3 regions of the Psychrobacillus sp. INOP01 genome follow, and region 3 is predicted to be linked to each of the others. Evidence: riboswitches for the same ligand, from Rfam matches in the RefSeq annotation. Region 3 holds a riboswitch; each other region holds the start of a gene.
What was found. Region 3 has a riboswitch for S-adenosylmethionine ahead of mtnK (S-methyl-5-thioribose kinase). Riboswitches for the same ligand answer to the same signal wherever they lie in the genome.
Positions count from the first base shown of each region.

Region 1: linked by a shared signal. The riboswitch ahead of metK (methionine adenosyltransferase) and the one ahead of mtnK (S-methyl-5-thioribose kinase) in region 3 are both predicted to bind S-adenosylmethionine.
Region 2: linked by a shared signal. The riboswitch ahead of KD050_RS18265 (Fur-regulated basic protein FbpA) and the one ahead of mtnK (S-methyl-5-thioribose kinase) in region 3 are both predicted to bind S-adenosylmethionine.

Region 1 covers NZ_CP073315.1:782,891-786,296, reverse strand. The annotation lists gene pckA (phosphoenolpyruvate carboxykinase (ATP)) at 1-1,117, opposite strand, end outside; SAM riboswitch class I at 1,310-1,426, shown strand; gene metK (methionine adenosyltransferase) at 1,676-2,872, shown strand; gene KD050_RS03915 (gamma carbonic anhydrase) at 3,002-3,406, opposite strand, start outside.
Region 2 covers NZ_CP073315.1:3,747,469-3,750,874, forward strand. The annotation lists gene KD050_RS18250 (DinB family protein) at 13-483, opposite strand; gene KD050_RS18255 (hypothetical protein) at 843-1,004, shown strand; gene KD050_RS18260 (cupin domain-containing protein) at 1,324-1,566, shown strand; gene KD050_RS18265 (Fur-regulated basic protein FbpA) at 1,736-1,951, opposite strand; SAM riboswitch class I at 2,021-2,124, opposite strand; gene KD050_RS18270 (hydrolase) at 2,632-2,928, opposite strand.
Region 3 covers NZ_CP073315.1:2,065,705-2,069,110, forward strand. The annotation lists gene mtnA (S-methyl-5-thioribose-1-phosphate isomerase) at 1-712, opposite strand, end outside; gene mtnK (S-methyl-5-thioribose kinase) at 709-1,899, opposite strand; SAM riboswitch class I at 1,975-2,131, opposite strand; SAM riboswitch class I at 2,289-2,393, shown strand; gene mtnW (2,3-diketo-5-methylthiopentyl-1-phosphate enolase) at 2,454-3,406, shown strand, end outside.

The DNA.
Region 1 (3,406 bases), 1.3 Mb from region 3:
TAAAACCACTTAAGAAATGGTACATTGCTTGTTCTTTTGTTAGTTTACTGATTGGAGGCAATACTCCAAAAGCATCAGCAGTTAAGAAAATAATCGTATTTGGGTGACCTGCTACAGATGGGTCTACAATATTTTCGATATATTGAATTGGGTAAGCAGCACGAGTATTTTCTGTTAATGAGTTGTCAGTGTAGTCAGCAACGCGAGTTTCCGCATCTACTACTACGTTTTCTAATACAGTTCCGAATGATATCGCATCCCAAATTTGCGGTTCATTTTCTCGAGTTAGGTCGATACATTTTGCATAACAACCACCCTCGATATTGAACACACCGTTATCTGACCAGCCATGCTCGTCATCACCGATTAGTTTACGACCAGCATCTGCAGAAAGGGTAGTTTTACCTGTTCCAGATAAGCCGAAAAATAATGCAACGTCTCCAGCATCCCCAACGTTTGCGGAACAGTGCATTGGCAAAATGTCTTGTTCTGGAAGTAAGTAGTTCATAATAGAGAAAATCGATTTTTTCATCTCTCCTGCATATTCAGTCCCACCGATTAAAACCGTACGTTTTTCCATAGATACAATGATAAACGTTTCTGAACGTGTACCATCTACAGCAGGAACTGCCTTGAAATTAGGAGCCGAAAGAATAGTAAAATCTGTTGTATGTGTTGCAAGATCTTCTTGTGTTGGACGGATAAATAGCTGATGAGCGAAGAGATTATGCCAAGCATATTCGTTAATTACTTGAATGCCTAGACGTGATTCTTTATCAGCTCCTGCATATCCTTTAAATTCGAAGATTTCATCTTGCTTGTTTAAGAAGTTAATCATTTTTATATATAGTGCATCAAAAACGTCAGAAGAAATTGGTTGGTTTACTGAGCCCCAATCGATTTTGTCTTTTGAAATAGCTTCATCTACTATATACTTATCTTGTGGAGAGCGGCCAGTATATTTCCCTGTTTCAGCTTTTACTGCACCAGTAGAAGTTAGAACAGCTTCTCCTCTTGTTGTAGCTTTTTCCACAAGTTGTGGCACTGACAATTGGCTGCTAACGTTATTTCCTGCTAACAATTCTTTCAGTTCACTCACAGTATCGATTGAATTCATCTTGAATATACCATCCTTTTTTTATATTTCCCCTAATAAAGAGGAAGTTTTCTAGATATGTGAAATAGTATAACACATTAAAGCAATTAGTCTATACTAATCAAATTAAATTTTTTCTTTTGTGTATAAAATACAAACAAAAATAGTTGACTTCTATTACATACTTACGTATGATGATAAATTGAACGGATACTCTTATCCCGAGCTGGTGGAGGGGTCAGGCCCTATGAAACCCGGCAACCTGTAATTTTTTCATTATTACAAAGGTGCCAAACCTGAGACAAGGTGAAATTCCTTGATTGATAAGAGTGAAAGGTGCTTATGATACTAATACCTTTCCTCATGTATAAATACGTGAGCGAGAGGTTTTTTTATTGAACATCGCCCTTTATCCTTGTGTGCCAAGTCCGAAACGGCTTCAAGTTAACTTCAATGCATTCAAGTTACATTTACTATTATGTGATGTAAATGCATGGAACATTTTGAATGGCTTGACATGGGAATGAGTACCGTATCAATTCTTGAGAGAAATCTCGCGGGATATAGGAGGAATAATCTATGACACAACGTCGATTATTTACATCAGAATCAGTAACAGAGGGACATCCAGATAAAATTTGTGATCAAATCTCTGATGCAATTCTAGATGCAATTTTAGCAGAAGACCCAAATGCTCGTGTAGCATGCGAAACGAGTGTAACGACAGGACTAGTATTAGTTGCTGGAGAAATTACTACATCTACTTACGTAGATATCCCTAAAGTAGTTCGTTCTACTATTAAAGAAATTGGCTATACACGTGCAAAGTATGGCTTTGATGCAGAAACTTCTGCTGTGCTTACTTCAATTGATGAACAATCACCTGATATCGCACAAGGTGTGGACCAAGCTTTAGAAGCAAGAGAAGGCTCTATGAGTGATTCTGACATTGATGCAATTGGAGCAGGAGACCAAGGTTTGATGTTCGGTTATGCTTGTAATGAAACACCAGAGCTTATGCCACTCCCAATTAGTTTAGCGCATAAACTATCGCATCGATTGGCACAAGTTCGTAAAGAAGAAACTTTAGACTATCTTCGTCCGGACGGAAAAACTCAAGTAACAGTAGAGTATGATGAAAATAATAATCCAGTTCGTATCGATACAATTGTTATTTCGACACAACATCATCCAGAAATTACTTTAGAGCAAATTCAAAAAGATATTAAAGAAGTAGTGATCAACCCGATTGTTCCTACAAATTTAATAGATGAAAATACAAAATATTTTATCAATCCAACTGGACGCTTCGTAATTGGTGGACCACAAGGAGATGCTGGCCTAACAGGTCGTAAAATTATTGTAGACACATACGGTGGTTATGCTCGTCATGGCGGAGGAGCATTCTCTGGTAAAGATCCTACAAAAGTGGATCGTTCCGCTGCATACGCTGCACGTTATGTTGCTAAAAACATTGTTGCTGCTGGCCTTGCAGATCGTTGTGAAGTACAACTTGCTTATGCAATTGGTGTAGCTAGACCTGTTTCAATTGCTGTTGAAACTTTTGGTACTGGAAAGGTAGAAGAAGTTGAATTAGTTTCATATATTCGCGAATTATTCGACCTTCGTCCAGCAGGAATTATTAAAATGCTAGATCTTCGCCGTCCAATTTACAAACAAACAGCTGCTTATGGTCATTTTGGTCGAACAGACATTGATGTGCCATGGGAACAAACAGATAAAGCTGCAGCATTAAAAGAAAAAGCTGGATTATAAGTATGAACCAAAAGAGGCTTTCCTATAATAGGAAGCCTCTTTTCTTTGGTAGAAAATAAAATAAAAAAACGTGGAATGATCAAACATTGCGAAGATCGATCAATCTACACAAACTATCGTTATCCCTATTTATTTTTGCAGGGATTTATAATATTGCCCTTTTTCTACATATTCTCGGATAATTCTTTGTACATCAGCTTTATCCTCATCATTTAGTTCGCGTACAACTTTTGCTGGGCTGCCTAGTGCTAATGAATTTGGAGGTATTTTCTTGCCAGGTGGTACGAGGCTTCCAGCTCCGATAAATGCACCTTCACCAATTTCAGCACCATCTAAAATAATGGACCCCATTCCTATTAAGGCACCTTTACGTACGGTACAGCTATGTAAAGTCACTTGATGTCCGATAGTCACTTCATCTTCTATTAAAAGTGGTTTATTTGGACTTTGATGTAGACAGCTTAAATCTTGAATACTGACTCTACTTCCAATAATAGTAGGAGCAACATCCCCTCTAATTACCGTATTAAACCA
Region 2 (3,406 bases), 1.7 Mb from region 3:
CCTGTGAGTAAATTAATCCCAAACTAAGGGTCTTGGTATGCCCGCTGTTCTTAAATAATCAAGCAATTGGCCAGTATGGATAGATTCATGATAAGCAACTCTTAACAACATATCACCCAAGTCTCTTATGTAACCTGCATCAGAGCGGTCAATTTTAATATTGGTTAAATCTTTTTCAGAAAATGACCTAATTGTTTCTAAGAACCGATTTCTATAAGGTTCGGCAAATTCCAATTCGGCATTCACAGTAGAAAAAGGCTGTTTATCGAAAGGAGAATCAAATACTGCCAGACTGCCTTGATTTTGGATTGCTAGATGGTAATAATGTTCACTTTCTAGAACATGCCTAATCATTTCTAGACAAGTCATTGCTTCGTCATCCGGTTTCCATTGTAGTTTTTCTTGTGGAATAGCTGTCCAAACCTTAATACTTCTTCTTCGTACTTCGATAAAATTTAAAATAATTAATTCAATAGAGTTCAAAAATTTTCCCCCTTTTATTAGTATGTTTTAAATGTACACGAATAAGTGTTCGGTGAAAAGGCATGATTTTAATAAATATATTATTGCGCAGTTCGAATGAGACTGACATAAAAAAGTGCTCAATTTCAGCTCGAAATTTGAGTGGTTTATCAACATTGATGGATGCGACTACTCCACAATCTTTACAGAAAATATAAGTGGTGGACGTAGCGGTAAAATATCCACGCCTACAGTTGGGATACAGATGGATGTTTCGAATGATGAGATATTGCAGATAAGCTTATTTGTCTCGGCATAAGGTATTGCGTAAGAGGAATATATTAATTGATAAGACTGTTGAAAGGATTGGGTGGGTATTAATGAGTAAAAAGAGATCAGTAAAAGCAACATCTAGTGGAATTGGTTTTGGAGTTGTATTAGCTATAGTTATCTCTTGGAGTGTCAACAAGTCAATACTTTGGGCAATTCTACACGGAATATTTGGATGGTTTTATGTAATTTATTATGTGATAAAATACTGAACTTCTTTACACTAGCGAAGTCGCAAATAAAGGTAGTAAAGTAATAGCATGAGTTACTTCATAAACGACCCATTAAGTTTTCTCCCTTTTAAAAGCATTTGGACTAAATTGTCTAGGTGTTTTTATTATGTGAAATATTTAAAAACTAATTATTTCCATTCACATTTTGTGTAATACTAATAGTTGCGGAGGGATGACAAAGATTGAAAAAGTAAATTTTATGTCCAAATTTGACTTGATCTAAGACTAATATCAGCCTAAGAATATTGCAAATGTAAATTATTCAGCTTTTAAAATAGTAAATATATAAGGTGATTTCATATGGCATCACCACGACGAATCAGATGAATTATTTTTAGTTATTAAAGGACATTTAAAAATAAAATTAAAAGATCAAGATGATATACATTTGGGTGAGGGTGAATTAGTTGTTATTCCAAAAGGAGTAGAGCATATGCCAGTAATTGAAGAAGATTATGTTGCTCTGATTCAACCATATGAATTATTAAATATCGGTAATGTGCAAAGTGAACGAACTGTATATAACGTTGAAAAAATATAAATTCCATCTAAATCCAGTTTGTTTGAATTAACATTTAACTGATACTAATTAAGGATACTAGTCACATCCAACTGGAGTAACGCGTATTGATGAAAAGCAATCAAGAGATCAACAGTTCAGCAAAAGAGCATCAATCGTTAATGGATTGATGCTCTTCACAATAATTAGGTCATTTAATATTATTTGAAAAATTTTTCCAAACGATTGAATCCATTCCAATATGCGGATGAACTTCAGATTGAAGTTTAAAATATAAATATTCCAATTCGGTTATTGTTAACTCATAAAGATGTCTTTCATCTAATTTGTACCGTTCAAACTCCAGCAATTTACTAATTAACTGATTCCGCTTAATTTCAATAGCTTCCCTCAATAATTTTCCCATAATTGTCTCCTTTCATTTAAAATGACACGATTTAAATGATAAGAAGAGGAACTGGTATATTATAACCTCAACTTATCTATCAAGCACAAGTACTTGCAGGAATTAGCACAGTATTCATTGAATCTGTTGCTGAGGTATCGACGGGCCAGTCCCTTCACCTCTCTTGATAAGTAATTTATATGTTATATTAACCTCATTATTCTTATCTGTCAACTAGGTTTTTAAATTACTTTAATTAAACTTCGTTTTTAGAACAAAAAATTTATTCCTTCTGCGACTATTTCCTTTCTGTTAAGGAGTAATGACAAGACATTTTTTTCAAAGAGCAGTTGAGAAAATAGTCACATTTATTTTCACCTCGAATTTTAACATTTAGTATTCATCATGTTGAAGGAGGAATTTTCGGAAAAGTATTGAATTCTTGTTGCACTAACGGGTGCTTTACTTGAAGACCATAAAGCATTTTCTTATTGAACTAAAGAGGCAGGTTAGCTGAAGATGAATGGGGGTTTTTATGTCGCATTTGACACATAATGCGATTCAAAGGACATTAAATATTTATAGGGTGAACTGGAAATTATTCTCCCTCAATTTTTAAATAAATAAAATATTCGATTCAATATAGAATGTTGAGTGGCCTGAGAAAGGCCCCTTCCATAAAGAAAGAGACCTCTTATGAATCAGTCTGCTTCTATTCGAATAGCTTGAATAAATTGGCAGTCTACGATAAGTGTTGAACCAGGTTCTGTTGTTGGATCATTAAAGAATGCACAGCAATTACTCTGATCTAAGATAATAAAAACAACATCTTCTAACACCTGACCACCTGATAAGAAAACATCAACTTCAGTTTGAGTTTGTAATCGTCTTAATTGATCACAAATGCAACCTTTACATTTAGTTGCAACTTTATCAGTATGTTCTTTCTTCTTATCACATTCATTACATTCATTACTTTTACTATTAGAATGTCTCATATTCAATACCTCCTTTGGTTTTGTAAAGTTTGGCCGTACATTTATAATCTATGATTTCAATATGAAAGGTGATTGTACAATTTGGCAAGTGAAGATAAATTCGTTTAATTTAGTAGAATTAATGCTACATTCTTTGGTTTATAAATATATTGTTCTTAAAGCAAAGTAGTTTAGAAAAAAAGTTTATTTTTAAGGGATTTTCAATATGAATTAGAAATTTGGAAGGAAATTTATTTCAAATAGATAGCAATTTAAAATCTGAATTATGACTTGCTGAAAAAAAGAATGAAAGATTTGATGTTCAGAAAGAGTGTGTAAAATGTGGAGATTATAAAGAAGGTTGTTTAGTGTTTAGAGGATGATTAGCAATGCATAGTTCTAACATAATGTGTAATAAAAGAGAAGGTGCCTTTTCAACTAACGGGTGCTTTACTTCAAGAAGAAGTAAAGCCATTTTTTATTAAACTAAAGTAGCATT
Region 3 (3,406 bases):
TCCGATCTGCTCCAACAATAATTGCTTCTATTCCTTTTGCAACTATTGTGTGTGCAGCCATACTATCGGTGATAAGCGTCACATCGACACCTGATTGCTGTAGCTCCCACACTGTCAGCCTGCCGCCTTGAAAGATAGGTCTAGTTTCACAGGCGAATACTTCAAACTCTTTACCACGTTCCTTTCCTAGATGAAACGGAGCTAAAGCAGTACCGTACTTTGCAGTAGCAATAGAACCCGCATTGCAAATGGTCATTACCCTGGTTTTATCTTTAAGTAAAGAAAGTGAAAATTCGCCAATATTCCGACAGGACTCCTCGTCTTCCTTATGGATTCTCCTTGCTTCTTCGATTAGTACTTGTTTTGCAATTTGAACATTATCAATATGACTTGCTACGCTTAACAACCGGTTGAGTGCCCAAACCAAGTTGACAGCAGTTGGTCGAGATTCACCCAAGTATGTTGCATCTTTTTTTAGTATCTCTAGAAAATCTATCATCGAATTTGTGTTGTAGCTTTGTGCCTCTCTAGCTAATCCATACGCTGCCGTAATCCCAATGGCAGGTGCACCACGAACTTTCAGGGTAATAATTGCCTCATAAACGTCTTTAAGTGCTTCTAATTCTATATAGACAACTTCATGCGGAAGTTTCTGTTGATCTAAGATTATTAACCTCTTACCGTCCCACTTAATCGATAATGGAATACTCATTTTTGAATTTCTCCTAGCAACTCAATTAATGCATCTATTGAATCAATTTCCTGACGACTCACTATTAATCTTTCTCCTGCTTTAAGAGTTTGTTTTTTTAGTAAAATTCGTTGCTCTTTGTTTTCAATACTATCTAGGTCTTTTACATGTGCCAGTCCAATTGTTCTACGAATGAGCTCACAGCCTGCAAATCCAATTGAATCATGGAATATTTTCTCTAACAAAAATGCATCATATCCCTCTACGTCATTAAACAAGTCGAATTCACTTCGTTTTAAATACTCCGAAAATTTAGAGGAGAAAGTAATCCATGTGTTATGAATATGATCATGTATGACCTCACGTTTTTCGCCTTCTCTGGTAATCGATTGGACTATTAAATTTGCCAAAAACAAGCCTATATCAAATCCAATAGGACCGTAAAAAGCAAACTCTGGATCGATTACTTTAGTCTCTTCTTCACTAGCAAATATACTTCCCGTATGAAGATCTCCATGCAGTAAAGCTTCTGCTTCTGTCAAAAAGCTTCTTTTTAGCTTTGCCACTTCCAGTTTCAATAAATTATTATTCCAGATGGCTTCGACTTCTGACTGTAATCCAGGTTCAAAGTCATTTGTTTGATGATCAAAAAATGGATCCGTAAAGATTAAGTCTTCTGTGATCTTACATAGCTCTGGATTAGAAAATTCTACAACAAGTGCCTTTTTTTCAAAGGGGTGAAGTGCAAAGTCAGAAGTATGAAAAAGTGTTAAAGCTAGATATTCCCCAATATCAGTTGATAATTTAGGGTAGGACTCACCTTTTATCAATCCTTCTCGTGCTATTTTAAGATGAGACAAGTCTTCCATGACCGTGATTGCTAAATTTTCATCTGTTGCATAAACTTTTGGAACTAATCCAACTGCGTATTCTCCATGTTTTTGTAAGGCACTCGCTTCAATCTTTGCCCTTTTCAAAGTAAGCGGCCAACTCTCCCCGACTACTTTTGCATAGGGTAAGGCCTGTTTGATAATAACGCCTTTCCCACTTGCTTGATCTGTTATATGGAATACATAGTTTAGATTTCCATCACCAATCTCTTCGCAAACTAATTGAGCTTCGTTCGAGAATAATGATAATTCTTTTGCAAGTGAAATTGCCGTTTCTTTAGTTAATGATTCATATTGTTTCGTCGCTACTACCGCCATTACTATCTCCCTCTCATTTACAAAATAAAAAACCTCTTTCCAAAAGAAAGAGGCCAAGAATAAGAGATTCTGAACCTCTTATCTCTCAGAAAGTAAACTTTCTGATGGAATTAGCACCGTGCCTTACGGAATTTAACATTCCGGCGCATAAAGCGCCCCGTCTCACAACGGTATTACGGTCGGTTGCTGGGCGTCATCGGGCCATTATCCCTCTGCCTGCTCTTGATAAGAGTGCGGTACAACTATGATGTTTGTTTAGAATCCTAGCATATTAGAAAAAGCTATGTCAACAGTATTTTGAATAAATATAATTATTAAATTTCTTGTTGACAGAATTTTTAATGCATGGAATAATCAATATAATTTACTAAATACAAACTGAATATTTTTTCTTATTTAGAGCAGGTGGAGGGACAAGCCCTACGATACCCGGCAACCGATTCAATTGTGAACACGGTGCTAATTCTTGCAGCCAATGGGCTGAGAAATAAGAAGTTGTTAAACTATTAACCTCTTCTTATTTGAAGAGGTTTTTTTATATTAGGAGTGAAAAAATGAGCGGAATTACGGCGCACTATCAACTATACGGAAAATCTGGTTCTTTTGAAAAAAAAGCGGAAGATATTGCACTTGGATTGACTATTGGTTCTTGGACTAATTTAGCTTTGTTAGAACAGGAACAGCTACAAAAGCATAAAGGATATGTAAAATCCATTACTGAGTTTAAGGATATCCTGCATCCCATTCATCCAGAAAAAATTAAAGGAGAAATTAAAATACTCTATCCTGCAGCAAATTTTTCAACTGATATCCCAGCAATTTTAACAACTGTCTTTGGTAAACTATCCCTTGACGGTGAAGTAAAGTTATTAGATTTAGAATTCGACACGAATATATTGTCCCATTTTCCCGGTCCCCGCTTCGGCATTCAAGGTATTCGAGAAAAATTAGGAGTATATGAACGCCCGCTAATCATGAGTATATTCAAAGGAGTCATTGGAAGAGATATCGAATATTTGGCAGAACAACTTAAACAGCAAGCACTTGGTGGAGTTGATCTTGTAAAAGACGATGAAATTCTATTTGAAAATCCACTTACTTCTTTTGAAACGCGTATTACTACTGGTCGAGAAGTATTGAGGCAGGTGTATGAAGAAACCGGACATCGTACTCTATATGCAGTAAATTTGACGGGTCGTACATTCGAATTAAAAGATAAGGCCAAAAAAGCCCGGGAACTTGGAGCAGATGCACTCCTATTTAATGTTCACACTTACGGATTAGACGTTCTTCAGGAGCTAGCGGAAGACGAGGAAATCCAATTGCCACTCATGGCACACCCGGCTTATAGTGGAGCATTCACGTCCTCAGCATATTATGGGGTTTCAACATCACTAGTTCTTGGAAAACTTACTCGTTATGCAGGAGCAGACTTTTCATTGTTCCCTTCTCCTTATGGTAGCGTTGCACTTGAAAAGTCTATAGCTCTTTCTTTAGGTGATGAGCT